4 regions of the Prochlorococcus sp. MIT 1342 genome follow, and region 1 is predicted to be linked to each of the others. Evidence: predicted binding sites of a transcription regulator. Region 1 holds the regulator's gene; each other region holds the start of a gene.

Evidence for each region. Region 1 encodes NtcA, which controls nitrogen genes in cyanobacteria. Its sites were predicted from a motif close to GTANCNNNNGNTAC; they were not measured.
Region 2: the regulator NtcA is predicted to act here: its motif matches at 4,977-4,990, upstream of SIB79_RS11600 (anthranilate phosphoribosyltransferase family protein).
Region 3: the regulator NtcA is predicted to act here: its motif matches at 5,362-5,375, upstream of glnA (type I glutamate--ammonia ligase).
Region 4: the regulator NtcA is predicted to act here: its motif matches at 2,489-2,502, upstream of SIB79_RS07850 (Fe2+-dependent dioxygenase).

The regions. Positions count from the first base shown of each region.
Region 1 is NZ_CP138957.1:1,839,968-1,847,550, forward strand. Features, by position in the region: gene SIB79_RS09510 (thioredoxin family protein) at 1-428, shown strand, start outside; gene SIB79_RS09515 (hypothetical protein) at 698-1,063, opposite strand; gene SIB79_RS09520 (hypothetical protein) at 1,091-1,264, opposite strand; gene dcd (dCTP deaminase) at 1,361-1,954, opposite strand; gene SIB79_RS09530 (cob(I)yrinic acid a,c-diamide adenosyltransferase) at 1,954-2,568, opposite strand; gene rph (ribonuclease PH) at 2,710-3,444, shown strand; gene ntcA (global nitrogen regulator NtcA) at 3,519-4,253, shown strand; gene SIB79_RS09545 (DUF3084 domain-containing protein) at 4,319-5,524, shown strand; gene SIB79_RS09550 (resolvase) at 5,521-5,952, shown strand; gene SIB79_RS09555 (DUF3146 family protein) at 5,936-6,193, opposite strand; gene pth (aminoacyl-tRNA hydrolase) at 6,193-6,813, opposite strand; gene SIB79_RS09565 (TatA/E family twin arginine-targeting protein translocase) at 6,821-7,096, opposite strand; gene psbH (photosystem II reaction center phosphoprotein PsbH) at 7,131-7,319, opposite strand; gene psbN (photosystem II reaction center protein PsbN) at 7,407-7,550, shown strand; gene SIB79_RS09580 (alpha-mannosidase) at 7,559-7,583, opposite strand, start outside.
Region 2 is NZ_CP138957.1:2,263,099-2,270,681, forward strand. Features, by position in the region: gene SIB79_RS11575 (CbiX/SirB N-terminal domain-containing protein) at 1-511, opposite strand, end outside; gene SIB79_RS11580 (ferredoxin--nitrite reductase) at 1,051-2,679, shown strand; gene SIB79_RS11585 (hypothetical protein) at 2,732-2,875, shown strand; gene SIB79_RS11590 (formate/nitrite transporter family protein) at 2,933-3,823, shown strand; gene SIB79_RS11595 (hypothetical protein) at 3,836-4,558, shown strand; gene SIB79_RS11600 (anthranilate phosphoribosyltransferase family protein) at 5,004-6,110, shown strand; gene SIB79_RS11605 (GNAT family N-acetyltransferase) at 6,103-6,588, opposite strand; gene SIB79_RS11610 (MFS transporter) at 6,610-7,583, shown strand, end outside.
Region 3 is NZ_CP138957.1:1,178,960-1,186,542, reverse strand. Features, by position in the region: gene SIB79_RS06190 (carbamoyl-phosphate synthase subunit L) at 1-76, shown strand, start outside; gene SIB79_RS06185 (YcjF family protein) at 73-1,671, shown strand; gene SIB79_RS06180 (pyridoxal phosphate-dependent decarboxylase family protein) at 1,759-3,171, opposite strand; gene SIB79_RS06175 (nucleoside deaminase) at 3,274-3,765, shown strand; gene SIB79_RS06170 (pyridoxal-phosphate-dependent aminotransferase family protein) at 3,707-4,891, opposite strand; gene glnA (type I glutamate--ammonia ligase) at 5,440-6,861, shown strand.
Region 4 is NZ_CP138957.1:1,521,479-1,529,061, forward strand. Features, by position in the region: gene SIB79_RS07840 (ComEC/Rec2 family competence protein) at 1-1,232, opposite strand, end outside; gene SIB79_RS07845 (Fe(3+) ABC transporter substrate-binding protein) at 1,380-2,408, opposite strand; gene SIB79_RS07850 (Fe2+-dependent dioxygenase) at 2,558-3,223, shown strand; gene SIB79_RS07855 (hypothetical protein) at 3,317-3,565, shown strand; gene SIB79_RS07860 (iron uptake porin) at 3,917-5,527, opposite strand; gene glyQ (glycine--tRNA ligase subunit alpha) at 5,695-6,597, opposite strand; gene SIB79_RS07870 (TVP38/TMEM64 family protein) at 6,803-7,480, shown strand.

The DNA.
Region 1 (7,583 bases):
GGCGCTCCCTCGACCCAGATGTCGCACTCACCAATGGTCGACCGACCGTGATCGAATTTTATGCTGACTGGTGTCAAGCCTGTCGTGAAATGGCCCCAGCCATGCTCACAACGGAACGTGAAAGGGAAAACCAGCTCGACGTTGTGCTGGTAAACGTCGACAACCCCCGCTGGCAAGACCTTGTCGATCGCTACGACGTCAACGGCATTCCCCAGCTGAACTTCTTCGATAACAAAGGCAAACTGCAGGGTCTCTCACTGGGTGCACGCACTAAAGAACAACTACAGCAATTAACTGACGCTCTGATTCAAAACCAACCACTCCCCAAGTTCGCCGGTGTAGGCGCTATCAGCAACCTGAATGCATCACAAGAACGAACAGACAAGCAAAAAGATTTAGAGGCTATTGGGCCAATGAGCCATGGCTAATCAATCAATCAATTAATTAATCAATTACGATGAGCCATTACATAAGCCACCCTTTAATATGATTTTAGCTCAAATAGGTTAAGAAAAATATCCACACGGCCCGCCACGCACCACTCCTATCAACCTTGCCTGTGGCGACAATCGAGCCAAAAAGATATCAAAATTTCCTTACTAAACTCTAGTATTATTACTGCTTGCCCTTAGCTTCCTCGCTCACCATTTGAGCGATTAGCCACTCCAATCGGACCTCTTTTTACCCACAGCCTCTATTATTTTCTAAGGCCAGACAAAAGCAAAATCCCTATTGCAAGATGAATAAATACTCCTGGCCACAAAAGAACACCAATTAAATCTTGGCTCACACCAATAGACGCTAACAAAAGGCCAACAGCAATATTATAATAACAAAGAGATCTTCTCGGATTTTGCATCGGCGCATGGCTTGAAACTTCCCAGCACGCCCCGCCAAGAGCAATGATTGCCAATGCAAATAATCTTGCAATACCTACCAGTTCAGTGACTAGCGTATAACCAAAAAGTAGTGAACAAAATTTAACAGGCAGAACAAGAGCAAAAATCCCACCAAGAATTTCAAAGCCCGCAGAAAACCTGAACAGCAAAGAAGTCCGTCTCATGGAATTAAGTTGCAAAAAATCTCATCTTTAACCTTGAAGCAGGCTAATACTGAACGCCAAAACTCCTACACAAGCAGCGAGAACGACAGCACTAACCCAAAAGACAAAAGAGTTGCCAAACTGTCCCCATCCACCAAGATAATCACCTGAGGTATTAACTTCCACCTCAGGAGGTGCGGATTTTGGCTGCTTGTCTGACATACGTGGGGGATGAGATCAGTGGCTTCACTCTATCAATGTCTACAAAATCAAAAAGATCTGTTGAGAGCAGACATGCATTCAACAGATCTTTTTCTTTCAAATCCTGGCGAGAGTGACGCGTTCTGGCTGATGTTGATATTTACCCTGGCGATCGCTGTAGGTGGTATCGCAGGGATCACCCTCGAAGAAAAGAAGCTGACAAATGCCTTCATTGGCATAGATACGGCAATCAGCTCCAGAACTATTGCTGAATTCAAGCGTGAGATGCCCTTCCCAACTGGCTTCGGCGGGAGTCGTATTAACGATGATGCCAAGGCGGGCATAGGTACTCTTACCTAAGCAAATGACAGTGATATTTGATGGCACCTTCATCTTCTCCAGCGCCACACCGAGACCATAAGAATGAGCCGGCAGGATGAAATACTCGCCATCCTCGTCCTGATGCAAAGGGGTGGATTCGAGATTTGCAGGATTAAATCGCTTCGGATTCATCACCGTGCCTGGTACATGGCGAAAGATCAAAAACTCCTTCGCAGAGAGCCTTAGGTCATAACCAAAGGAAGAACAGCCAAAGCTCAGTACAGGCCGTTGATGCTGCTCAGGATCAAGATGTCGAATCAGTCCGGCTTGAAAGGGTTCAAGCATCCCTGCTGCGGCCTGTTCGGTGATCCAACGATCGTTTTTAAGCATTAGAAACCACGACGCAACTCAGTGACCTGATCAGCCATTGCCATCAGGATCGATGGCATGACTGAGCCAGTCAAGATGACATCCATCGACCCGGGGCGCTGTTCCAGAGTTGATAACACATCAGCCTCATCGAGATAACCAAGAGCAATCGCCAGACCAACCTCATCCAACACCATTTGATCCAAATCACTCGCCAAGATGCGATCCCGACATTCCTGCCAAATGGCCTCCACGGCCTCAGGCGCGCTGGAGTCAACGGCAAGCGTTGAAGCAGGCTCAGATAGACAGCCAGGAACCGCCGGGCGCAGCCACTCAAGTCGCCCACATAGGCGCACACGTCCATCTGGGCCTTGATCTACTCCTCCCTTGAGGAACTGAGCAACCAACACACGACTTCCCAGCCCAGCCGCTCTTAACGCCTGACTCAAGACAACAGAAAAACTGCCTCGATAGGGGGCTGTATAAACCTGAAGCTGCCCTTCAGGAGCTACCAGATGCAGCAAACGCCTATCAGCAACTACTGCCAAAGACCGACTCCCATCACTCTCCTGCGAGCGATGGTCCGTCATGCACGGATCCACGGAGCGATGACTAGGGCTCAGGCTGGCAGTCATAAAAGTCTCAATCGCCCCGACAAAACCAGCAGAAATCAAATGTAGCGGTGGGAAGCTGCTTAACAAGGCTCTTGACACTATCCATGGTGTAAAAGCACCTGTTTCTGCCAGGCTCAGTTCATCTCAACCACCAACAGCAAGATGCTCACATCCCCCCAGCCACGTGCTGACGGCCGCCTTGCTGACGTGCTGCGGCCCCTTCAGATCACATGGGACCCAATGGGCTTTGCCCTCAGTTCCTTAATCATCCGCACTGGTCGCACCGCAGTGCTCTGCAGTGTTTGCGTTGAAGAAGGTGTACCCCGCTGGCGCAAAGGCCAAGGCAAAGGCTGGCTCAGCGCCGAGTACCGCCTTCTGCCTGGGTCGACACCGCAAAGACAGAACCGTGAACTGCTCAAGCTTTCCGGACGCACTCAAGAAATTCAACGCCTCATTGGCCGCAGCCTGCGCGCCGTGATCGACATGGCCGCTCTTGGGGAAACCACCCTGCGAATTGATTGTGACGTCATTCAGGCCGATGCCGGCACACGTACAGCCTCCATCACCGGCGCTTGGATTGCCTTAAAACGAGGCTGCGATCGCTTGCTGGAACAAGGGCTGCTCACGCATCAACCCGTCATCGAGCAAGTTGCTGCAGTATCCGTTGGTTTAGTGGAGAGTTATCCCCTTCTCGACCTCGACTACAGCGAAGACTCCAGGGCTGATGTGGATCTAAACGTGGTAATGGGCTCCAATGGGCACCTATTGGAGCTGCAGGGCACCGCTGAAGGGGCTCCATTCAGCAGGAATCAACTCAACGACTTGCTGAATCTGGCAGAACCCGGCCTGCAACATCTACAAGCCTTCCAACGTTCGCAATTAATGCAAGAAGACTAAAAACCGTCACCATTGCTACATGGTGGTGGAGGTCCACTCCCTAACTTCATATTTCTGCCGTTTGCTGCGCAGCCATGGCCGGCGTCATCCGCGGCTTCAGCCGTTACGCCCAGCAACCCTATGTTCAAGGGTCAGGAAGTATGGCCAACTCGCCTGCTCCACCCCAGAAAACCCTGCTGGAAGTCATCCGTGAACTGGATGGCGCCAGCAACGAAATGGTGGAGCGCTCCAAAACCATCTTCTTTCCTGGCGATCCTGCCGAAAAGGTTTATCTCATTCGACGCGGCGCCGTTCGGCTATCTCGGGTCTATGAATCTGGTGAAGAGATCACCGTGGCATTGCTGCGTGAAAACAGCCTATTTGGAGTGCTCTCTCTACTCACAGGCCATCGCTCGGACCGTTTTTATCACTCCGTAGCCTTCACCCGAGTGGAAATGATCACAGCGCCAGCCACCTCAGTTCGCCAAGCGATCGAAAACGACACCAGCGTGGGGTTACTTCTGCTGCAGGGTCTCTCAAGTCGGATCTTGCAAACCGAGACCATGATCGAGACCCTCACTCACCGCGACATGTCATCAAGGCTTGTGAGTTTCCTGCTAGTCCTCTGCCGGGATTTCGGGGTTCCAGGGGAACAAGGAATCACCATTGACCTACGCCTCTCACATCAGTCCATCGCTGAAGCAATCGGCTCGACTCGCGTCACCATTACTCGCCTGTTGGGAGACCTGCGCAATTCAGGTCTAGTGCAAATCGATCGCAAGAAAATCACCGTTCTTGATCCGATTGCCCTTGCTAAAAAATTCAACTGATCCCCGTCCCAGTCCAGGATGGTGAAACGGGTTGACACTATTCCTGATCCCACCCGCCCATTTTCGTGACCGGCTGGCTGCTGATCCTCTCCCTACTCGTCCTCGGTGGTGTGCTCTCCACCCTCGGCGATCGACTTGGCAGCCGTGTAGGCAAAGCAAGGCTGAGCCTGTTCAATCTCAGACCGCGAAGGACAGCCGTCTTCATCACCGTTCTCACTGGCAGCCTGATTAGCGCCCTGTCCCTAGGACTGATGCTGCTGGTCAGTCGACAACTGCGAGTAGGACTTTTTGAACTGGATGACCTTCAGGCCAAACTCCAACAAAGTCGTGATGCCCTCAATTCAAGTCGGTTGGCCCAGTTCAATGCCGAGCTTGATCTCAAGCAGGCCAGGTCGGACAGCAATCAGGTTCAGAATGAACTGAAGGAAGCCAAAAAGCGAGCTACTGCCCTTCGCAACGAACTCGCACCACTACAAAAACAAAGACAACAGCTCGAGGCGGAACGAGCTCGTCTCAGTCGCGACATTTCCAAAAAAGATGCCGACATCCGCCGAACGGAAGTTGAACTAGCCAATGTTCGCAGCAGGATTAGCGCGGCTGAAAAAGAACTGAAGCAGCTCGAGACCAACCTCATTGCCTTACGTCGAGGGGATGTTGTGCTGAGTAGTGGGCAGCAACTTGCTGCAGCCACCCTGCGGCTCGATAACCCCAGCCAGGCGAAAGCCGTCATCGACCGCCTACTTCAGGAAGCAAACCTGGAGGCTTTTCGACGCGTACGTCCCGGTGAAGAAGCCAATCGACAGATCCTGCTCGTGCCACGCACCGACATCAACCGCATCGAACAGATCATCCGAAAGCCAGGCACCTGGGTGGTCTATGTGCGCTCTGCCGCAAACGTGTTGCGTGGGGAGAACGTGGTGTATGCCTTCCCGGATGCTCGCCCAAATATCAACATCGTCCGACAAGGCGAAGTCCTCGCACGAACGACTCTTGACCAAAACGAGAAGAGCAGCGAAACCGTGCGCAACCGACTTAGCCTCCTGCTTGCATCAACTCTGGCAGAGGTAAAAAGACGCGGATCCCTCAGTTCTGGACTGCAGTTCGATGGCAGTGAAATGAACCGGCTCGGCAAGGCATTACTGAACCGTTCTCAAGAGCGGATTGAGCTAGAAGCCGTGGCACTCCGCAACAGCGATACAGCCGATCCAGTAGCAGTTGTCCTGCAGCCCGTGGGTGGTCCTTGGACAAAGATTCCCGAAGACAAACCATGACAAAGCTTGTGGCCGTAGATCCTGGTCGCAATAAATGTGGATTAGTTCTTGCCGATACAACAACAAATGCTGTGCTGGAGGGAAAAGTGGTGGCCGCAGCCGCTGTGCTCGACCTCATCATGCATTGGCAAAACCAAGCACCCTTAGAAGGCATCTTGATCGGCAACGGCACCAGCAGTGAATACTGGCAAAACCTTCTGCTGCACATTGCCCCCTTGAATGTGGTCGAAGAACGTGGGAGCACACTGCGCGCCCGCCATCGCTATTGGGAGCTATGGCCCCCAAGCAACTGGCGCCGCTGGCTACCCCGAGGAATGATCCTGCCTCCCCATCATCTAGACGCCATAGCCGCAATGGTGTTGCTTGAAGACCACCTCGGGCAACAACTCCTTTGGCCCGGACCACCCAACTTCAGAATCGGGCCCTAACAGTGAACATATAATCCCCACCAGGCTCAAGGTGGTAGTCAGCCTTAACGAGGAAGCGCAGTAAAGCATCCTCAATCAGTGCTCGCCCAAGAGATGGTTCCACTTTCAGTTCACCCCGATCGAAAGCCCAGCTGAACTGCCACTGAAACCCCCCAGCGGAAACCTCCCCATCCAAGCGTTGGTCGGCAAAGCTTTGGCGGTGTACACAGAGGCGAGCCGTGGTGACAGGCAAATGACTCATCAGCAGGCAGAACAACCCTCCGGTTGAAAAGCATTGAGACGATTACCTGCCCGTTCCAACCCAAGGCACTGAATCAGATCCAAACCCATCAGCACCTCATCAAGCACTTGATCGACTAGGAGGCTCTCCTGCCGACTAAACACCCCGAGCACATGCGAGACGGTTCGAGCTCTTCGTTCCTCAGAAGTACGACCTGGAGCACCGATCCCGATCCGCAGACGACAAAAATCCTGAGTCCCCAGATGTTGAATCGCGCTGCGCAAACCATTGTGACCTCCTGCACTTCCCTGGGCGCGAAGCCGCAGTCGACCCAAAGACAAGTCCATGTCATCTACAAGCACCAGCAACTGATCAACCTCCAAGCCAAACCAATCGATGGCTGCACGAATCGCCCGACCGCTTTCATTCATATAAGTTTGAGGCATCAGCAATCGAACCCTCTCTGAGCCAACCGCCACTTCCGCCATCAGTCCATGGAACTTTGTTTGCGGCCTGAAACTGACTGACTTCTGAGCAGCCAACTTATCGAGGGCCATGAAGCCGATGTTGTGACGGGTACCGACATACTTTGAGCCTGGATTGCCTAGGCCTACCAATAGACGTAAACGACCCGGCCTCATACCGCTCTCAGCTGGCGGGAGGGTTTTTAACCTCCCGAGGGGTTTCACTTATTGCATTGGTGTCTTGCTGCATGGACTCTTCCGTCGCAGCCTGTTCGATGGACTCAGGTTCTGCCATCGTTTTGTGAATCTCACGCTCGAATTCCTTTGAGGCTGCCTGAAAACCTTTCAGGGTTTTACCAAGGGTGCGACCAAACTCTGGAAGTCGTTTAGGTCCAAAGACAAGCAGTGCTATGGCGCCGATAACCGCCATCTCGGGGAGACCGATGCCGAACACATTCATAGGCGAGCCTCAGCCCAGCAGAGCCGAGGACAATCTATTCAAAGCTGATGCTTTGGAGGAGAAGCGACTGGTTGTAGATCTGCAAGATGGTCACCAGGAAAATCAGCAACATGAAGCCGATCCCAGCCATCACTGGGGTAGTGCCCCAACCCGGCACTACCTTGCCAGGGGCGTAGCCGGGTAGAGATTTGATCAGATTTCCCAGACGGGTGCTTTGAGCCATAACGGAGCTTCGGTCTCGGATGGTGATTAAGCATGCCTACTGTAATGGTCATAGTCCGCATACGGACTAATCCTGTCGAGAGATGTGATGGAAAACTCCTCCTCCGAGACCTACTCCCTGCTCATTGCCATGGTCACCATCACCTTCGGGCTGACCGGATACGGGCTCTACACAGCTTTTGGCCCTCCCTCAAAAGAACTTGAAGACCCCTTTGAAGAACACGAAGACTGACGGTCACATCAATCGACACGCTCAAGCAATAGT
Region 2 (7,583 bases), 420 kb from region 1:
CACGACAATCCTGACGCTGCACCCACTGCTGTAACAATCGCCACCAAGAGGGCCAGGCACCCAAGAAAGGCACCAACCTGGTGTTCACACCCTGTTGCTGAAGTCGCTGACGAATCAACGGCACATCCTCTCGAACATGAGAACCAGGCAGCAACAACAAAGGAACCAGCCAAATAGGATCTGCACTCTGCTCATGGCGATCAGTAGCCGTTAAGGCCTCTACCAGCACAGGTGTGCCTCGACGTTGCGCGACCTCCAGAGCAAAAGAACGCACACAAGAAGGAACATACCCACCAGCACGGCCATGCACGATCAAACGCAAAGCGCGCTTACAACCAACCTGCTCATGCTTTCGTAACAACGGCCACGGATCTAAGACATCCGAAACTGGTGAAGTCATTCCAGTCTTAATAGTCAACTGCAACCATGGCATCCCGTCGCTATCGAACACAGTCGCAAACTCGGTTGAGGACGAGTGGTCGCCAAGGCAGACAGGATGCAACCCGCTCAAAACGCTTTAACAGTGACTTCGAAAGGGATTTAGCTGCCATGAACCGTGTGTGGAAAATGCTCAGACAAGGCACAATCCGTTGGCTGGGAGAGATAGGCCGCCAATACTGAAATCACTTAAAATTTATACACAGCAACCATAAAGAAGGAAACTTGTGCACCTAGATGTATCGATAAACACCAAACCTTGAATTTCACACAAATGCTCAGTTTTGTTCAATCTGATACCGCCAATACCCTCTTCATTGAGGCTTAATGACTCCATTCGCAGCGTGACCTGAATCCTCAACACCCCTGGCTCAGTCAAATCAGCCGGGCTCAGAATGTATACAAAGACACCAAATCTTGAATTTCACACAAATGCTCAGTTTTGTTCAATCTGATACCGCCAATGCCCTCTTCCATCAGGCTTAATGACTCCATTCGCAACTTACCCTTACTTCAATAATGGCAGAGTCTAAAAACCATGGGCATCCAATAAGCGAATAAAGTTTAAAAAACATGATCACTTCTTTTCAAGTTTAATTTCAACAAAATGTCATGGTTATTAGCTCTCCTGCTAAACAATTTCTCCAAGGGAAGAAGCTCAACAAAATTGAGCAAAATAAAGCTTTTAAAGATGGCTTAGATGTTGGTGATGAACTTGAAACCTTTGCTCAGGTTGGTTGGGAACAGGTCGATAAAACAGACCTCGAACTGCGCCTGAAATGGTATGGAATGTTCTGGCGACCCAAAACTCCTGGCAAGTTCATGCTACGGCTAAGGATACCCAATGGTGTTCTCAATAGCCACCAAATAAAAGTAGTGGCCTCAATTGTGGGTCGCTACGGAGAAGACGGCAGTTGCGACATCACAACACGCCAAAACCTACAGCTTCGTGGTGTTTTACTGAGTGATCTTCCCGAAATACTCAGACGTCTTGAAGAGGCAGGTCTCAACACAATCCAATCAGGTTTTGATAACCCACGCAATGTCACAGGAAATCCACTGGCTGGGATTGATCCTCTTGAAATTGTTGATACTCGCCCTTACACAACTGAACTACAAAATTTCCTCACGAATCAAGGAAAAGGAAACCATGAATTCTCCAACCTTCCCCGCAAATGGAATACGGCAGTTGCAGGGGCCCGCGATAATTTCCTGCTCCATAACGACATCATCTTCCATCCAGTGGAACACGATGGGGTGATGGGTTTCGGCGTCTGGCTCGGAGGGATCCTCTCCTCGCAGATGAATGACTATGCGCTGCCTTTAAATGCCTGGGTTAAACCCAATGAAATCTGTCGGCTCACCGGCACTATTCTAACGCTATGGCGAGATAACGGTGAGCGTAACAATCGCCCTAAGGGCAGGTTTCGCATGTACCTCGACAGCGTGGGCATCGAAGCGTTTCGCACCATGGTGGCGGAAAAATTTGGACCGCTAACTCCTGATCCCGGTTCTGTATTTGACGACAAGCCTCGCTCTTTTTACGGAATCCACCCTCAGAAACAAACAGGGCTTCACTACGCCGGCATGCATGTACCCGTTGGACGATTACGCGCAGAAGATCTTCAGGATCTTGCTAGCGCCAGTCTTAACTATGGCAGTGGTGAAATTCGTCTTACTGAAGACCAGAACATCATTTTGGTGGGGCTATCAACTACCAACCTCGACAAATTTCAAGCTGATCCACTGCTACAGCGTTTTCCACTTGAACCCGGTTCCTTTGCCGCCGGCACTGTCTCCTGCACAGGAAATACGTACTGCAGCTTCGCCCTTACAAACACCAAAGATCAGGCCATGGCAATGGCCCATGAACTGGATGCAGAACTCATCCTCCCTGAGGAAATAAAAGTCCATTGGACTGGCTGTCCCAACAGCTGTGGCCAGGCCTACATGGGCGCAATCGGCCTCACAGGAACCAAAGCCCGTGCACCGAACGGGGGCCAAGGCATGGTTGAGGCCTATGACCTCAGCCTTGAAGGCCGGCAAGGGCCGGATGCCCGAATCGGGACACTGCATCGCAAAGGCATTCCTGGCAGCGAACTGAAAGACGTGCTGCGGGAATTACTGATCGAACGCTTCGGTGCTCAACCTCGTAGCCAACCGAAGCAGAACAGCGACCCTTTCTCCAACTTCATGAACTGGTTCAGCAATTTAGGCGAAAACAGCAGCCCATCCCCTTGAGCTGCGATCGCTAAACCACCGTTCTTAAATCAATCACCTATCAAGCCCCACCATGCAATCGACTTCCCAAGCACGTGATCTTTTCTCTCGCTTTGTCAACTGGTTAAGCAACAGCGGTAGCGACAAGCCTGCAATCAATCAAAAAGAAGGTGGCCGAGATGTCTTCTCACGCCTGATGAACACCATCAGTGGCTAAAAATCCTCCTCTCGTTAAACCTACGCATCTACCAACATGAGCGCCACGGCGTCACAAATGGACTACGTCCTACCTAACGAACTTGTCGACGGCATGATTACCGCCGGCGGCAAAAAAGCCACTGTCAGCGTCAAGAACTTGCTGGTGCGTGGCTTCTATTCCGGGGCCATTCTCGGCCTTGCTGTGATCCTTGCACTCACAGTTGGTCTCAAGAGTGGTCAACCATGGTTGGGATCCCTGCTCTTCCCCTTCGGCTTTGCCAGCATCGTGCTATTCGGCATGGAACTGGTCACCGGTAACTTCGCTCTGCTGCCTATGGCCACATGGGCCGGCAAGAGCACCTGGGGAGCCACCTTCCGCAACTGGGGTTGGGTCTGGCTCGGCAACTGGATCGGCACTGCTGTGGTTGCCCTATTGATGGCAATCAGCCTGACCAGCGGTGGCACCGTGGATCCCGCCTCCGCTGCCGATGGTGGCGGCATGTGGCAACAGGTAGCAGCGAAGATCATTGCCCTCAACAAAACCAACGTTGTTACCAAATACGAGAACCTTCAATCCCTTGGCTTCTTCTTGGCCTTCCTGCGCGGATTGATCGCGAACTGGTTGGTTTGTCTGGGTGTGACCATGGCCCTAGTTAGTAAGAGCGTACCTGGCAAAATTTTGGCCTGCTGGCTGCCGATCACAGCATTCCAAACCATGGGAATGGAGCACATCGTGGTGAACATGTTCCTGCACACCGCCGGACCCATGCTTGGTTCAGGCGTTTCCTTTGGCCAGGTAATCGTTTGGAACTTCATTCCAGTCACCCTCGGCAACATCATTGGCGGGATGGTGTTTATCGGCATGCTCTTCTACAGCACCCATCGCACCCAAATGAGCAACGTACTGCCTACGGTTCACGATGAGAAGCTGGAACGTGAACTCGCCGCCGAACTAGGGGCACGCTGATCTAGAACATTCATGAGCTTCGATGAAGCCGTTCTCTGGGAACGTCTCAATAAAGTAGGTAAGGCTCCTCTAGAACCAGACTGGCTGGGGAATGTTTACTGCCCCAGCCTTTCTGCTGATCTACGTAAAGCCTTAGCCGAAAGACTGGGCTTGCTTGGTGATGATGGCTGGGGAATATTAAAAACCCTGCTTAAGCAACATGGTAAGCAGTCTGAACTCATCCATGCAGCTGGCCTCTGCCATCAACCTGAGGCTCGAGACTGGCTCATCCAACAACTTGGTGATCAAGAAGAACTGGAGCTCGAGGTACTGCAAGCAATGGCCTGCTGGGGAGCAATCGTGCCAACTTTGCTGATAAAAAGGATTTTCAGAGAACCTTCCCAAGCAATGCGCATGGCTGGTCTGGAGTTGTTGAACTTCAAGGCATACCAACTCAGCGATGACGAGCTGCTGAACCTCCTTGACGACCTCCTCAACGACATACGCGATCCAGTGGTGTTAAGCACCATTCGAATTCTGCAGCGACGCGATGGTGTCGACATCAGCAACCGCATTGCCGAAGTGGCAAGAAAAGGTTCCGAAGCGACAACACGAGCAGCATTACTAGCCCTGGGCTGCATCGGCACATCCAGCAGTCAATCAAACCTGTTCAAGCTCAGCCAAAGTCTGCCGACTGATCTCCATCGAGACCTAGCCAAAAAACAACTTGCTCAGCAATACAGATCATGGCAATGAATCCATAGCCAACGGATACGCAAAAATGGGTTATTGAATCAAAAAGAGGATGATGGCAATAAAGGAAAACTGCAATCCAAGCAAAAGCAATCGTATCTGATGATTCATTTCATTGACACCAATCAACTACTGAAAAGCAGAACTACGGTGCCAAAAAACTCTTACTCTTAGATGAATCTTCTATGCAAGATGCATGTCAAACCCTTGCAATCAAAAGCCCGCTAATCAAATAAAAAATAGCATAAAACCAGTCTCGACGTTGATCAATACCCCAGCGCAAAAACTTTGAAGATTCGAACATTGCACTTAGAAAATATAACTACGCTGAAATGCAAACAGCCTCGCTTTATCGTTGCAGTGATTCCTAAAGCCCAACGGAGCCAATTAAACCTATGCCAAGCAGGCATGTCACAAGGATGTCTTAATCGCTACTCCACGCAGCTACATGACTACAGAAAGATCCAATGAGTTCCGGCAATCAATCGTGACCACATGCCCCGAATTATCCGGCCGTGAACGCTTCAAAGCCCACCTCAGGAAGGTGGGAAGTGGAGAGCAAACCAGTCGTGGCATGAGCCGTGAAGAATCGGCTGATGCCTTGCATCTCATCCTTACAGCCCAAGCCAGCCCTGCTCAAATTGGCGCCTTCCTCATCGCCCATCGCATTCGTCGACCCGAGCCCCAGGAACTCGCCGGCATGCTCGATACATACAGAGTGCTTGGACCCAAACTGAAATCAGCCAATGGCCAGAAAAGACCCATTTGCTTTGGCATGCCATTCGACGGCCGCAAGCGAACAGCCCCGATTTATCCGCTCACAGCACTGGTCCTACTCAACGCTGGTCAACCCGTCGTCTTGCAAGGGGGGCAGCGTATGCCAATCAAATATGGCGTCACCACAGAAGAGTTATTCAAAGCCTTAGGGCTACAACTCCAAGGCCTATCAATAGCAAACCTAGAAGCTGGCTTTCAACAACATGGTCTGGCACTGATTTACCAGCCAGATCACTTCCCGCTAGCCGAAAGCTTGATCAGTTATCGCGACGACATCGGCAAGCGACCGCCTGTGGCCAGTTTGGAGCTGCTTTGGACAGCACATCAAGAAAAGCATTTGCTCGTCAGCGGCTTCGTGCATCCCCCCACCGAAGAGCGGGCCTGGAAAGCCCTTGCGCTAGCAGGTGAAACAAATCTCGTGACTGTGAAAGGGCTCGAAGGAAGCACAGACCTTCCCATCAGTCGAGCTTGCATCACATCACGAGTTCAAAATGGCAAGCCAGAACGACTCATCCTCCACCCCCGTAACCATGGCTGCTTTAGCAAAGACGTTGAGTGGAGCAACCTGACAGAGTGGAGCGGACAGGCAATGGAAGCTCTGCACAATCGCGGGCCATTAAGTCAGCCCCTCCTCTGGAATGCTGGTACCTACCTATGGTTAGCTGGCCTGGCCGACAACCTCGATGAAGGTATCGCTCATGCTGAAAAGTGTCTGCAATCAGGCTTAGCCCAAACCACGCTTGAGCAGCTCATTGCTTGGAGAGAAACCATCATTTGAAGCGAGCCTGTAGGTTTTTCGCCATGCGATAACGATCGAAACTCACACCTCCGATCTGAATCACTTCCTTAGCCATTTCAATCCAGCCCCACTTCAACAGCAAAGGGTGACTACACAAACTGGCTTCCGTCACCAAGATTAGCTCTCCTTCCTGCAAGGCTTCAGCTTCTACCTGTTCAAGCAACGCAGTGGCATGGCCACAACGAGCAGACCGGCCCCGGCAATACAGCAACGCCAAACGATCAGAGGGATAACGAAGAGCAAAAGCCTCAACCTCGTCGTTCTCAAGACTCAACCAACCTCGTCCTTCAATCAGTGGCCGATCCAGAACTCCTGGCAACCAAGCCAAGGCTGCCCAAGCACTGATCTGAACAGGGGAATACAAGCCTCCCCCTTGAGATTCAATCGCATCGGCATAAATCTCCCTGACAACAAAATGATCAGTTTTTGTAAGGGGTCTTAAGCGGCGACAAGTCACAAGAGCCTGCCATTTAGATCAATGGCGTCAAGTCTCTATGGGATCGTGACATTCATCCTGACTCATTCCCAATTGCGCCGACCACAGATTCCCATCTTTCTCTGTGCCTTTGTCACTCTGTTGAACGATCGCCTAGGTGAAACCCTCTTACTGCCATTACTTCCATACCTCCCAGGACGCTTCACAGACAGCGGCACAATCCTGGGGCTACTTGGAGGTACTTATGCATTGGCTCAATTCGTCGTGGCTCCCCTAATTGGAGCTCTCAGTGATCGTTTTGGCCGCAAACCAATTTTAACCGCTTGCGTTGCTGGCTCAGTAGTAGGCCTTGGCTTATTCGCTATCACAGTATGGATTGACTGGAACATACTTCCAGCCGCTTGGATCGGCATTGTTCCCCTGATCCTTCTCTTCTCAGCAAGAATCATCGATGGCGTTAGCGGTGGAACAGCAAGTAGCGCCACAGCAGTGCTTGCCGACATCTCAACACCTGAGAGCCGAGCAAAGGCATTCGGCCTGATTGGCGTTGCATTCGGCCTCGGGTTCATCTTGGGCCCTTATATCGGTGGCCGCTTAGCAGAGATCAATATTGCTCTACCCGGGATAGCCGCCACAGCCTTCGCAGTCGCGAACCTGCTTCTTGTGATCTATATCCTTCCCGAAACACACCCGCCAGCAGCTCGCAATTCCCTACCAAGCAAAAGACAACTCAACCCGATCACCCAACTAGCACAGATCTTTGCCAATCCATTAGTAAGCCGCCTTTGTTTCGCCTTCTTCCTGTTCTTCATGGCATTCAACGGTTTCACAGCTGTGCTGGTGCTTTACCTGAAGCAAGCCTTTTCATGGACAGTCAGTTTAGCGGGCCTGACCTTTGCAGTTGTAGGCGTGATCGCAATGGTGGTTCAAGGGCTGCTCATCGGTCCACTGGTTAAATCCTTCGGCGAATGGCGGCTCACCATTGCTGGCGTTGGCTTCGTCATTGCAGGCTGTCT
Region 3 (7,583 bases), 660 kb from region 1:
TCCAGATCCCAGACGCTGTCTTTCTGGTCAAAGATCATTGAACCTGCAGGCCAGCGGAAGCATGACAAACAAATGATCTCCCGTCAGCGGCTGCTCCTATGGACCGCCTGCGCGCTGGTGGTCTTGCTCGTCATCGGAGCTCTAGTGCAAGTGGTGAGGAACCTGCTCTGGGATTTGAGTTACCTACTACCTCCCTGGTTGCTAGGCCCGGTGTTGTTACTAACAGCAGGCCTCATCATCTTGATGATCTATCAGGTTGGATGGCCTTGGTGGAAGGCTTTTAAGCGTCAGAACTTAGAAACTGCTCAAAACAATCAACGGCCCCTTTCCCCTCCAAGTAGCCGTAATCAAGCAGCCAAGCAAAGTCTTGAAAACATTGATCGCCTGCTTGAACGCCTCAAAGACGAGGTCACTCGAGAAGGGCTTAAGCAAGAGAGAGAAAGGGTGGCTGATGAACTGGCCCGTGGTGATCTGATGGTGGTGGTGTTCGGTACTGGTTCCAGCGGCAAGACATCTCTGATCCGAGCACTCCTGAACGAAATGGTGGGTGAGGTTGGTGCACCCATGGGATCCACAACCAGTAGCCAGATTTATCGACTGCGTTTAAAGGGACTTGATCGAGGCCTTCAATTAGCTGATACCCCAGGAATTCTTGAAGCAGGCAGAGCCGGTTTAAGCCGAGAGAAGGAAGCAAGGCAACGAGCCAGTAGAGCTGACCTGATGGTGGTGGTTGTGGATTGTGATCTACGCGCTTCAGAGCTGGAGGTCATCAGTAACCTCGCCAATCTCGGCAAACGATTGCTCCTAGTTCTGAATAAATGCGATCTTCGCGGTGAAGAAGAGGAGCGACGGCTTTTGGCGCAGTTGCGAGGGCGATGCAAGGGCTTGCTTGAAGCTGAGGATGTGATCTCCTGTAGCGCTGCACCGCAGTCACTGCCGCGCCCCGGTAAACGACCTTTGCAGCCTCCTGCTGAGGTCGACAACCTGCTGCGTCGCCTTGCGTCAGTGCTACATGCCGATGGTGAAGAACTGCTTGCAGACAACATTCTGCTGCAATGTCGCCATCTGGGAGATGCCGGTCGCCAGCTGCTGGATCGACAACGCCAGGATGAAGCGCGTCAGTGTGTTGATCGTTACAGCTGGATTAGTGGTGGTGTTGTCGCTGCAACCCCCCTCCCAGGAGTGGATCTATTGGGGACGGCAGCGGTGAATGCCCAAATGGTGATGGAGGTCGCCCGGGTCTATGGAGTTCAACTCACTCGCAACCGAGCACAAGAACTGGCGGTATCAGTAGGGCGCACTTTGGCAGGACTTGGCATTGTTAAAGGTGGAGTGGCGATCATCGGCACAGCTCTCAGTGTCAACTTGCCCACCCTGTTGCTGGGCCGAGCGGTACAAGGGGTCGCTGCTGCTTGGCTCACACGCGTTGCTGGAGCCAGTTTCATTACCTACTTCCAGCAGGATCAAGACTGGGGGGATGGCGGTATGCAGGAAGTGGTGCAACGTCACTACGATCTCAACCGACGGGAATCTTCGCTGGAACGTTTTCTCACGACAGCCCTGCGGCGGGTGGTTGAGCCTCTTCAGCGAGAGAAACGGCGACAGCTCCCGCCACGCCCAGGGCCTCGGGGGGTGGCGGACGCATCGGACCTCGGGCATCCAGAACTGTGATCAAAGCCAGGTAGAACAATCCAATCGCTACTGATAAAACAGTCGTGATAATCGCCACCCAGCGGCCTCGTGGGGGTGATGAAGCCATTAGCGCAAACCCAGCAAAGATTGATTCATCAGAGTTGCCAACCGATTGAGATGAATCGATTGCGTATGGGGGTTGCCCAAGACCACCTTGAGGAAGTGACGACCATGATGCAAGGGTCTTGAGACCATCAACTGCTGTTCCAGCAAGTTTTGCCGAGTTGCTAATGACCAGACTGAGGCTTGATCTGCATCGGCGTTCTTAGGGGTACAGGCAATCAGATGCAATGGTCCGCTGAGAAGAATGAACCTGGATGCATCGAGTTGACGCGCGAGCGACTGACGACGCTGAATCGCCCCCTCCAGCAAGCACTGAATTCCCTGCTCCCCGAGTTGACGCAGACCCAACCAAAGCTTGAGCACCTCTGCTGGCCGAGTTCCTTGAAGGCCAATTTCACTTCCATGACCGTCTCCCCAGGCTGGTTCCATATAGGGCAAGCCAGTCGAGAAGGCTGAAGCAAGATGGGATTGGTTCGCGACTAGCAATAGGGATGATGTCTTAGTGATCCCAAGCAACTTTTGAGGATTCACTGTGATCGAATCGGCTAGAGAGATTCCTTCAACCACAGAAGCAGTGGCTGCTGTTAGAGCAAAGACCCCTCCAATGGCTCCATCGACATGCAACCAGACCTGCTCGCGTCTGCATAGCTCTGCTACCGCTACCAAGGGATCTACAGCTCCTTGGACAGTCGTCCCTGCTGTCGCCACAACGGCTAAGCATGGTCTCCCTTCTGCGCGGAGAGCTTTCAGTTGATGCTCTAGGGCATCGAGATTCATGCAGCCCTCTTGATCGACAGGCACCGTCTGCAAGGCATCGCTAGCCAATCCCATGACCCGAATGGCCTTAGCGAGTGATACATGGGCGTCGACACTTGCAAGCACCACTGCCCTGGGATCATCTTGAAGATCTGCCTGTTGGCGAGCTATCACCATCGCCATGAGGTTGCTGAGGCTGCCACCACTGGCTGCCACACCACCAGCCGTCAACGGCAGCCCCAAGCGCTCAGTAAACCAGCGGCACATCTCTCGCTCTAAACGCGAAAGACTGGGTGACAACTCCTCGGCCAAAAGATTGTTGTTTAGCCCTGCGCAGATCAAATCGGCAGCGATGGATGCCGTTAGAGGAGGCGGATCGAGATGAGCCAAAGCACCTGGATGGGAAGGCTGATAAGCCCCTTCCATCACCAACTGCAAATCGTCCAGCAAGGCATCAACTGAAAGACCTTGAGGCGGCGGCGCCACATCAGGCAAAGCACTAAGCGCTGGTAAGGGGCCTCGATTGCTTGCTGTTGCGAACCATTGACAAAGTCGAGCACTGGCCTGCTCCAGAAAAGTCTGCAGTTCTGGATCGAAACGGTCAGGCTTGGCAAAGGGCGCCAAGGTCGCAGTCGGCCTTATCTGGGGAGTGCCAGCCAATAACGCTCGTCATACAAGTTCTATTCTCCCTCCTGATGGCATTGTTTGATCAGGAGCTGCCACTTAGCGGTGCCTTTAGCGAAACCTCTTGAACTAACCAACATGCAATGCCGCTGTTGGATGTTGCGGCTACTGACTCGAGCAAAACAACTTGGCGATCTTGGAGACGTTCCTGTGAGTGCCGTAGTGCTGGATGCCGATGGCCGCTGTATCGGACATGGCAGCAACCAAAGGCATCGAAGACGTGATCCATTAGGCCATGCAGAACTGATTGCACTCCGACAGGCTGCCTGGCTCAGAAGTGATTGGCGATTTAATGACTGCACCCTGATTGTCACTCTGGAACCCTGCCCGATGTGCGCGGGAGCACTAACACAAGCGCGCATGGGCCAGGTGATCTTTGCTGCACACGACCCCAAACGAGGCGGGCTTGGTAGCACAATCAATCTGGGGGAACACCCCAGTGCACATCATAAAATGCGTGTTCTTGGCGGTGTAATGGAAGTTCAAGCCAGGCAGCAGCTAGAAGCCTGGTTCAAGCAGCAACGGCAACGTTTTCACGAAAACGAGGTAACTCTGACTCGAACAGATTGAGCAACAGCTCAACGTTTTTAGGGGTGGAGTTGTATCCCATCAAGCCAATCCTCCAGATCTTGCCAGCCAAGCTTCCTAAGCCGCCGCCGATTTCAATGCCGTGCTCATTCAGCAAATGCAGACGGAAGGCATTGCCATCAACTCCATTAGGAATGCAAACAGTTGTGATTGTGGGCAAACGCAAGGCTTCAGGTACATGCAACTCCAAACCAAGACTCTCGAGCCCTGCCCAGAGCACTTCGGCATTGCAGCGATGACGATCCCAAGCGTTTTCAAGGCCCTCATCCGCAAGTAATCGCAGCGCTTCACGCATCCCAAAGTTCATATTGACCGGCGCAGTGTGGTGATAAACCCTGTCGCTTCCCCAATACTGATTCAGCAGCGACACGTCTAGATACCAATTGGGCACCTTGCTACTACGGGCCGCAAGCTTCTCTTCGGCGCGGGGTCCCATGGTGAAAGGGCCAAGACCAGGAGGGCAGCTGAGCCCCTTTTGGCTGCAGCTGTAAGACAGATCAACCTTCCATTGATCCAGAAAAACCGGCACAGCGCCTAAGGAGGTGACCGTATCAAGCAGTAAGAGGCAATCGTGCTTATGGCAAAGATCGCCGACACCATCCATTGGCTGACAAACCCCAGTGGATGTTTCTGCATGCACTAGAGCCAGAATTGCTGGGCGATGCTCGATCAAAGCTGCTTCTAGCTCTGCAAGGGAAAAGGCTTCTCCCCAGGGTTTTTCAATCAACTGAACATTGGCTCGATAGCGAGCAGCCATATCGGCAAGGCGATTGCCGAAATAACCGTTTACCGCAACCAATACCGTGTCACCAGGTTCAACGGTATTGGCCAAGGTCGCCTCCATGGCAGCACTACCAGTACCGCTCATCGGCAGTGTGAAACGGTTGTCGGTTTGCCAGGTGTAGCGGAGCAACTCCTGAACCTCACCCATCAATTTCAGATAAAGGGGATCAAGGTGGCCAATCGGAGAGCGCGCAAGTGCCTGAAGCACCTTGGGATCGGCATTTGAGGGCCCAGGCCCAAATAGCAAGCGGGTAGGCGTGGCAATCGGTTCGAGAACCGTCTTATGAGATTGGTCAACCTGGGGAAGGGTTTGCGTCGTCGCCAAGGCCCTTGGTTAGTTCAATTATCTAGAGCCTAAGCAGTCACCCTTCATCCCCGGGACTTTTTTGAGGGATTGCAACGGCAACCAAGCAGGTCAATCAATAGCGAGGGCAATAAAAAAATACTGATTTTTTTTTTGCGTCTCTTGGCAGCAGAAGGGAAGAAAGTAAAAAAACGCTAGCTCGTCTGGCAAAGTCCCTTTGAAGCCTGATTCCCATTTACTGAAAGCAGGCTTCAAAACAGTTCATGCAGATCGAGCGAAGGCTGAAAGAAAATGGTTGTAGCAACCAATCAACCCTGTGATGAGATCAGCCATTGAGGACGAATGGACGACTTGGACGAGTTGAGGGATATAGAAGCTAAACAATCAAAATCAGTGATCAAGCCATAAAGTTCTCCCAGACTTAGATCAGCTCAAGCTGACAGAAACGGTTACGGAATCCACCCAGAAAGGAAACAAGGCTTCATTAGAAGGTACCTGTTGCTACAAAAAGGAGGCCATGCGGCTGATTACGGTCGCTCTCTTATCGCCGGCTCGGCCTCATCTTCGCCATGGGCAAATCACCCCAAGACGTCCTCCGCCAGATCAAGGACGAGGGCATTGAACTGATTGACCTCAAGTTTACTGATCTGCACGGCAAGTGGCAGCACCTCACCGTTTGTTCAGACTTGATTGATGAGGAAGCCTTCACTAATGGATTGGCTTTCGATGGATCTTCCATCCGTGGATGGAAGGCCATCAATGAATCAGATATGGATATGGTGCCCGACGCCAGTACGGCCTGGATCGACCCCTTTTATCGCCACAAGACTCTTAGCTTGATCTGTTCCATTCGGGAACCTCGTAGCGGTGAGCCCTATGCCAGATGCCCCAGGGCGCTTGCCCAAAAAGCCCTCGGTTACTTAGCCGGCACCGGCCTGGCCGATACTGCCTTTTTCGGCCCTGAGCCAGAGTTTTTCATCTTTGACGACGTCCGCTACAACTCTGGCGAAGGTGGTTGCTTCTACAGCGTTGACACGATTGAGGCCCCTTGGAATAGCGGTCGCATTGAAGAAGGCGGCAACCTTGCCTACAAGATCCAACTGAAAGAGGGCTACTTTCCGGTTCCACCCAACGACACCGCCCAGGACATTCGTTCCGAAATGCTGCTGTTGATGGGGCAATTAGGAATCCCGATGGAGAAGCACCACCATGAAGTTGCTGGTGCTGGCCAACATGAATTGGGGATGAAGTTCGCTGAGCTGATTGAAGCTGCGGACAACGTGATGATTTACAAGTACATCGTCAGGAATGTTGCACGTAAATACGGCAAAACGGCAACATTTATGCCCAAGCCGGTGTTCAACGACAACGGCACCGGGATGCATGTTCACCAGAGCCTCTTTAAAGGAGGCCAACCCCTGTTCTTTGGAGAAGGCACCTACGCCAACTTGTCACAGACGGCTCGCTGGTATATCGGCGGCATCCTTAAGCATGCTCCCTCCTTCCTGGCTTTCACAAACCCCACAACCAATAGCTACAAGCGTTTGGTGCCAGGTTTTGAAGCTCCTGTAAACCTTGTTTATTCCCAGGGCAATAGGTCTGCAGCTGTTCGCATTCCGCTCACTGGCCCAAACCCGAAAGCGAAGCGTCTTGAATTCCGCCCAGGCGATGCCTTGGCCAATCCTTATCTAGCTTTCAGCGCAATGATGATGGCGGGCGTTGACGGCATTAAAAACCAAATTGACCCTGGCGATGGTTTCGATGAGGATCTATTTGAACTACCAGAAGAACGCCTTGCCAGCATCCCCACAGTGCCAGCTTCACTTAATGGTGCGCTCGAAGCGTTAAATGCAGACAAGAACTACCTCATGGAAGGGGGAGTCTTCACCGAAGACTTCATTGACAACTGGATTGACATCAAATACGAAGAGGTGCAGCAATTGCGTCAACGGCCTCATCCCCATGAGTTCACCATGTATTACGACGCATGAGGTTGGGTGAAAAGATCACCATCTGTTTGAAAAATAGGGAAAGTTATTCATTTAAACTAATTTTCAAGTCCCCGCAATCTAGGCGGGGACTTTTTAATGACTTAGTATTCAGGAAAATATGGCTTGTTTTAAAGAAATTTCCTCCGATGCACTTTGACTATTGAAAGGAATTAGAATTTAATGGCTATGAATGCTTGTTCGTGGGACATGCATTGACAGCATGTTGTGATGCTTAATTGCTAGCATTAGTGTGTAAATAGTAAGCCATCTAAAATTAATATCAACTGCATTTTGCAGCAGAAGATTGAATGGAGCACTCATTCCTTTAGCTCAAGCTAAATGGTTAAGTCGAATACCATGAGTTCTTATGATTTGCAACCATTAAGTAATGGACAAGCTTGAGAAGAAACGTCTTCGTAGTCAATGACAGAAACAGCTAATAAATCATCCAATAATGCGGATACGGTTGTTTGTATGAACAACTTTACGGCTTCAAGTAGATTTTGACTTTGCTGAGCTTTTGAATTACTACATTCAAACTTTAAATTTATCAAGCTGCCTAGTCTAGAAAGGTAGTTGTATATCTATTCTGTGTCTGCTTACGCCTATTTCCTTGATGCAATCCAACAAAAAGACTTTCTCAATTCAAGAGAGAAAGGGTCCGTTGTTGTTATTCACCTTCCTGGCTCAGGGATGTGCAAGGGGGATGTGGAAGTGGTTAA
Region 4 (7,583 bases), 320 kb from region 1:
TTCGCCAATAGGGCATAGACAGGAGTGGAGCCAAAATGAACAATCTGTAGTGGCAGCGTCCAGACGATTGCGGCCAAAGGAACAGCCAGCGCCGGTGCCAACCCTCGAAGCCATGTAGGTAGACGCTTGGAGAGAGCCTGCTCTAGGGGCCCTGCTGTGACGACCAATCCGGCAGTAGCTGCCGCACTCAATTGAAAACCAATCGAACGCGCCCAGGCGGGATTCACCAACAGCATCAGCAGCAACGTCGCTAGCAACACCCCTAGAGGACGACTGCGGCCTCCGCCCTCGTTGATCAACAACACCGTGCTACCCATCAACACAGCTCTCACAACCGACGGTTGTGGTCCGGCCAGCATCAAAAAGCTGATCAGCGCCGTTGCAGCAAACGTCAAACGGAGGGGCCCTGGCAGAAACCGCGCAATCCCCAGCGACGCTCCCAACAGCACAGAAAGATGAAAGCCCGAAGCCGCCAAGGCATGGGAAAGGCCAGCAACGCGGAACGCCTTAACCAAATCAAGCGGCAGATCAACTTGGGCACGACCCAGAACCAAAGCCGCCAGCAATCCTCCCGAACGTGGACCTGCCAGTTGCTGTAAGCGCATGGCAACCACACGGCGAGCATCGGCGATGGGCGTCCAGGGACGTTGCAACACCTCAACCTGATCACCCCAGAATTGGCTCCAACTTCCCTGCTGCTGAAGCCGCTCCGCTGGCCCAGGCAGTAGCGAATGTGGCCCTAGAGCCGGAGCACGCAACTGACCATGCACACGGATTCGCCAACCCCGCTGCAAAAGCTGAGGGCAAGGTCGTAGCTGAACTTCACTACGGCCATGCCTCGGCAGGCCATTGATCCGGTTCACCGCCAACAAGGCACGACAACTATCAGCCCCAAACTCGCTATCCCCAAGCAATCGGCTATCACTCAGCAACCGGCCTTCGAGGCTGCTGCGAAGCGCTAGGCGCGAGGAACGATCAAAAGAACCGGCACTCGCCAACAAACGCACAGGGTCCAAAGGTCCAGGCCTCGGCTGCCCCCACCAGCAAGCCCATGCCAACAACAATGGCAACATCAACGCCAATGCTGTAGCCCTGCTTCGGGTCATGCCGAGACGAATCAAACAGAAACGAGCCGTGATCAGCAACACCACAGCAACGACAACCATTGCTTGAGAAGGAAAGGGCTGGGCACCAAGCACTAGTGCTGTCAGGGCCAAGCCTGCAACAAGCAAAGGCGAAGAAAACCCTCGCAAACAAACTCAAACGACTATCTCGAGAATTCCCCTCTCTGCACTTTGCTGTCTGCAGGGTTCGAGGATGAGCCTGGCAAAGGATCTCCCTAAGAAGGGCTCTAGCCCTGAACCCACAAGCCTAAAACCCTATTTCCAACCGGATTGAGCCATCAACTGAATCGCCTTGGCATTATTCGCTCCGAGCTGGCTAATCGTGACCCGATCGGGGCGGAAAGTGCCGAACTTTTTGAGTTCCAACGACGTGCCATAGCCATTCAACGGATGTTCATAGGTGGGGCCAGCCATGCCTTGACTGCCATCGGGTGAAGCAAGAAATTCAAGCAGCTCAATCGCCTCCTTCTTATTCTTTGCATACCGAGCCAACCCACCAGCACTGACATTGACGTGGGCGGGATCAGGTGTGATAACCGTGAGCTTATTAGCAAGAGCCTTGTCTTTCGATCCGCTCACACCAGCACGCATCCGCGCAACATAGTAGTGATTAACGATGCCAACGCCACAGATGCCTTGTGACACAGCACGAGCCAGGGAGACATCTCCTCCAAAGTAAGGCTGGGAAACGTTAGAAATCATTCCCTGCAACCAACTCTTTGTTGCCGCCTCACCGCGCAACACAAGCTGATCAGCGACTAAAGATTGGTTGTAGACGTTGTTGCGCTTGCGAAGGCACACCTTCCCTTTAAGTGAGGGGCTAGCCAGATCGGCATAAGTGCGAATACTGCCAACATTCACCTTCGATGGATTGGCAACAATCACCCGCACGCGACGGGTCAGGCCATACCAACGACCTTGCGGATCGCGATAGGCACTAGGGACTTCGCTATCCAATTTTGCTGAGCGCGAAGGTTGCAAAAGACCCTCTTTTGCTGCATTACTAATCCGTGCCGCATCAACAAGGATGATCACATCGGCCTGAGAGTTTGCCCCCTCTCGCTTAAGACGCTCTAACAATGAAATCCCAGTAGATTCGATCAGCCGAACCTTGATCCCTGTTTGCTCAGAAAATTTCTTATAAATTTGACGATCAGTGTTGTAGTGCCGACCTGAATAAACACGTACTTCTCGAGCATTCGCAACGCCGTTTTGGCTGAATCCAGTGCCAAGGGCGAGAACGGCCGCCAAGCCTGAATACGTAAGACGCGCCTTCAAACCCATTGCCAACAAACCATTAACGTTGCAAGCCTCACCCTATTGAGAGCGCTCAAAGCCTCCTTGCGCATTCCATACCAGCTGCTGTAACAAATGATGCGCTCACGATCCAAGAGGCTCAACGCTCTAATGATGGGATTTCCTCAGCAATCTCTATGGAGCCCCTGACCCATCCATTGCTTGATGAGGCAACTGTGAGCCAATTGCGTGCAACTCTCTTGGCTGACGAAACCTCATGGCAGGACGGACGTAAAACAGCGGGATATCAAGCAGCCGAAGTCAAGAACAACCTCCAGCTGGATCGCCACTCAAAAACCGCCAAAGAAAACAGCCAGCTGGTGATTAAGCAGCTTGAATCGGATCCGCTTGTGAAGAGCTTTGCCTTGCCAAGGCACATCCACGGGGTGATGTTCAGTCGATCCGGTATTGGCCAGGGCTATGGAATGCATGTCGACAATGCCTACATGAGCTCAGGGCGTAGCGACCTCTCCTTCACGCTGTTTCTCAACGAGCCAGAAAGTTACGAAGGAGGAGCTCTCTGCATTCAAACCTTGCAAGACAGCAGACAAGTGAAGCTGCCAGCTGGCCAGTTGATCATTTATCCCAGCACAAGCCTGCATGCCGTGGAAACAGTCACTGCTGGTGAACGGCTGGTTTGTGTTGGCTGGATCCAGAGCTATATCAGCAGCAATGAAGACCGCACTATTCTGTTTGGCCTCAATGCTGGTGCCCGCGCCCTTCTTGCCGAGCATGGCCGTTCGCCAGAACTGGACTTGATCTTTCAGGCCTACACAAACCTGCTCAGGCGCCTAGGCAGCTGAAGTTAGAGTCATTTGATACCAAGCCAAGTAGCGAATCACCAAACAATGGTGGCGTGGAGGAGCCAAAATGGATTTCAAAACGAGCGTCTCAGCATGAGCAAAAAGACTCCTGTAGCAATATTTCTTGCAGCTTCTGCACTGCTGGCGGCAAACTCACTTCAGCCAAACCTGAGTCACGCTGGCGAAGGCGGTGAAGGAGATATGGGAGGACTGAAGGAGTGGACCACTGATCAAGACATCGATGCTGAAAGCAAACCTGATGAAGATGCGAAGAAAGCTGCTAAAAAGGCAAAGAAATCAAATATTTGCGTCCCGATTGGCGAAGGAGAAAACTGCTGGTAAATCTATTCTGAAATAGTTTTCACGAAAACCACTCTCAACGAAGACAAACAAGCTCAATCCAAGGCTTCTTCTAATCAGGAAGGAGCCTTTTTTTATTCAAATTGCAAAAAATTAATTGCTCAAAAAAGAGACAATATACCCCCCGAAGAAAGAGGAAGAAGTAGTTTCAGCTTCCTATTAGTTTGATCGTAAATTTATTCAGAAAAGAACCAATGCATATTTCCTTGTTGAAGTGTTTAGCATTGCTCTCTTCTGCTTTTGAATAACTTCTAAAGACAAAAAAAGGCGCCCGCTTGAGGGGCGCCTTGATGGTCTGACAAACCAGGGAAGAAAATCCCTCACTCACTCAGATCAGAACTTGAATGTTGTTAGCACTAAGCCACCGAAGGTGCCGAAAGTATCAGCACCTACGCCACCATCATCTACGGATGAACCTGTTTCCTGTCCGAACGGACGGCTCAGATAGAAAACAGCTGGTGTAACAGAGATGTTGTCTGTGACCTGGAACTTGTACCACAGCTCGAACGCCATGTTGCCGTCATCAGGAGTGTCATCACCCTTCATAGCGGTCACCCACTGAAGCTCAGAAACTGCAGCGCCAAGGGTATTGCCCTCAATGAAGGCATCCTTCCACATCATGCCTGCGAACCAAGCCATGCTTTCGCTACGTGTGCCATCTGAGGCTTCATCTGGCAGGTTGTAATTCGTGTAGTCGTAACCAACACTGAAGGAAGGAACAAAGCCTGGCTCATCAGGCTGCCAAAAAGCTCTAAACGCGACTCCATTGGAATCAGCGCCACAAGAACTTGTGCCTCTGCAACTGCTATAGACGCTGGCACCACCATCTGATGTACCAAAGCCTTGAGTCATGCCTTGTTGGGTGTAGGCATAAGCCGCAGAGACTTGCCACTGAGGATTGCCGTAATCGACCTTGGCGAGAAACTTACCTTTGGAATTACCGTTTCCAACACCACCATCAGAGGGATCACCATTGTCGCCTTCTTTGGCCACATAGTTGGCACTAATGCCAAACCTGGCGTCCATCGGGTCGTCAACTTGCGACTTCCAAGCCAAACCTAAGCCTTGCCCTGTGCTAGCTCCATAAACACCATAGTTACCACCTAACTTGAAGGCCTTCAAGATTGGCTGATACACAGATGGAGCACTGCCAAGCATGTAGTAGTTTTCAATCTTGGCACCAACCCAAGCAGTGAAGCTGTCACCAATCGGGAAGGTGTACCAGAGCTTGTCAACCTTCAGGACATCCCCATTGTTATTAGCAACATTCAAGTAGGCAGGCTTCACATAACCCTTGCCACCAAATGCACTATCTTGAAAGTTACCTGTCTTCAGACGAGTATAGAGAAGATCCTTACCCGTGAAACTGGTGTTCAGATTCAACTGCAAAGTGTAGTTGAAAGTAAGTGCATCAGTTCCCAGATAGTCCCCATCATCCGTAAGATCATCGGTCTCATCGCCTGTATAGCTGGTTCCGCCAAGAACCATATGAGCCTTACCAACAAGCTTGGTGGTGGTGGAGAACTGAGTGGCTTCGAGTTCACCAACGCGGGCTTCTAGGCCATCAACACGGCCCTTGAGGATGGCGAGCTCCTGCTCGAATTCGTTGAGAAGACGACGCAGTTCGTCGGTGACTTCAGTAATGCGATCGAGGCAGGCATTCAATAGAGCAGCCGCTTCAAAGCGGGTCATTGCTCTGTTGCCCAGGTAGCTACCACTTGGATAGCCAGCTACACAGCCGTAACGCTCAATCAGGTTGCTCAGAGCCTGATAAGCCCAGTCGGTTGGGTAAACATCTTGGAATTGGGAGATGCTGGTGACCTGCTCGCTGGAGGCCGAATAATCGGACACACCTTTGATATCTAGGTCTGCGGCATTAGCAGCCATAGGGGCCATCAGGCCCAAGGCAGCAGGTGCCACCAGCAATTGCTGGAAGAGTTTCATTTGGTTCCTCACACAAAAAGCCCAAAACATGGGCCAGCAAAGGTTAGTAAAAAGATGCGTGTTCACAACGAACACAATTAACAGCTCTAAGTATCTTTTGATACAGGCAAGGTCAGGTGCTTAGAATCAGGCCCTTGAAATTATTGAGCCATTTAGAATTGAGCTATTTAAGATTGCAATGGCTGGTCTGAAGCAAGTGCCTTGTTATTAAGCAATGGGAATCCCATTGCCTCCCTTTCTTTTAACCAAGCCTCTGCCACCCCGCGAGCCAAACTGCGAATTCTGCCAATCGTGGCTGTTCGCTCCGTGACCGAAATCACGCCACGAGCCTCCAGGAGGTTGAAAGTATGGCTACATTTAAGAACGAAATCAAGTGCGGGTGCTGGAAGCTGCTTTGCGATCAGGTCTGACGCTTCCGCTTCATAAAGATCGAACAACTGTTTAAGGCGACTTGGATCCGATGATTCAAAATTAAAGTCGCACTGACCCTTTTCTAGAGAAAGCCAGATATCCCCATAGCTTCGTTTATTATTCCAGCTGAGATCCCAAATATTCTCAACATTCTGTAAATACATGGCCAGTCTCTCAATGCCATAGGTGATCTCGATCGGCACAGGGCTGCAATCAATACCACCACATTGCTGAAAATAAGTGAACTGTGTAACCTCCATACCATCAAGCCACACTTCCCAACCAACCCCCCAGGCTCCAAGAGTGGGTGATTCCCAGTTGTCTTCTACAAAGCGAATGTCATGTTCCGCCGTACAAACTCCTAGAGCTTCAAGCGATGCAAGATACGTCTCCTGAATACCAACTGGAGAGGGCTTGATCAATACCTGATATTGAAAATAGTGTTGAGCGCGATTGGGGTTGTCGCCGTAGCGACCATCGGTGGGCCGGCGACAGGGCTCTGGATAAGCCACAGCCCAGGGCTCTGGTCCAATAGCGCGCAGAACGGTATGGGGACTCATCGTGCCGGCACCCTTTTCCGTGTCATAAGGCTGCAACAGCACACAGCCCTGATCAGCCCAAAAGGAATTCAGGGTCGTGATGATGTCCTGGAAGTGCACTAGCGTTGTTCTGAGGGGCTTTGATCGTAATTGTATTGTATTCCTACTTATCCATTACCTAAGCAAAAGCTTGTTTAATTCGGATAGGCTCGAAAACATGTAAATGCTATAGTCAGTTAGTTAAATCCAATAAAAAGTGATCAGAATACAGCTCAATCAGACGAAATACTCTTATTCAATAATCAGCATACTCATAGTAGCTCTAATGATTTATATTGCTCAGTTTCTCGATGTGTCAACGATAGGAAGTTGGCTAAAAGCTATCGATGGCGGAGTTGAATCGATAGGGCTATGGGCAATTGGGATTATTTTTGCCCTACGGTCAATAAGTATCATCATTCCAATACTTCCTGGCACATACTGCTCTGTTCTCTCTGGTTATTTCTTTGGATTCCAACAAGGCTTGTTGGTTATTTTCGTAGCAGATCTGGTCGCTTGTTGTTCTTGCTTCACCCTTTCCAGGAAATTTGGCAGAGCCTTAATTGAGAAACTCGTAGGCAAGAATCTGATGAATCGTGTTGAAAATTTTAGCAAAAAACATTTAGAGCAAAACTTTTTCTTGATGACAAGTTTTTTAATGTCGAATTTATTTGATTTTGTTTGTTATGGCTTAGGACTTACAAAAGTTACATGGAAAAAGTTTCTGCCTGCATTATTCTTTAGCATAATAATATCAGACGCCCCATTTGTTGCAAGTGGATATGCACTAAAACGCCTTGGAGGTATTGAAATCCAAGAAATTATTAATGGGAATATAAAGGCACTCCAGGGACAACCTCTAACAATATTCATTGCCTCTATCACAATAATATTTTCTCTGGCAATAATCAATATAGTCCTACAAAGAAGGCAAGATAATATCAAAAGAACAGCCAGTCAATGATTATCTCTTAAAGAGAGAATCTTTGGAATTGTTTCTTTCAGCATCTCATTTCTAGATCATCAAATCAGAACAAGGTTAAGGCTCATTTATAGCCTTTTGATGT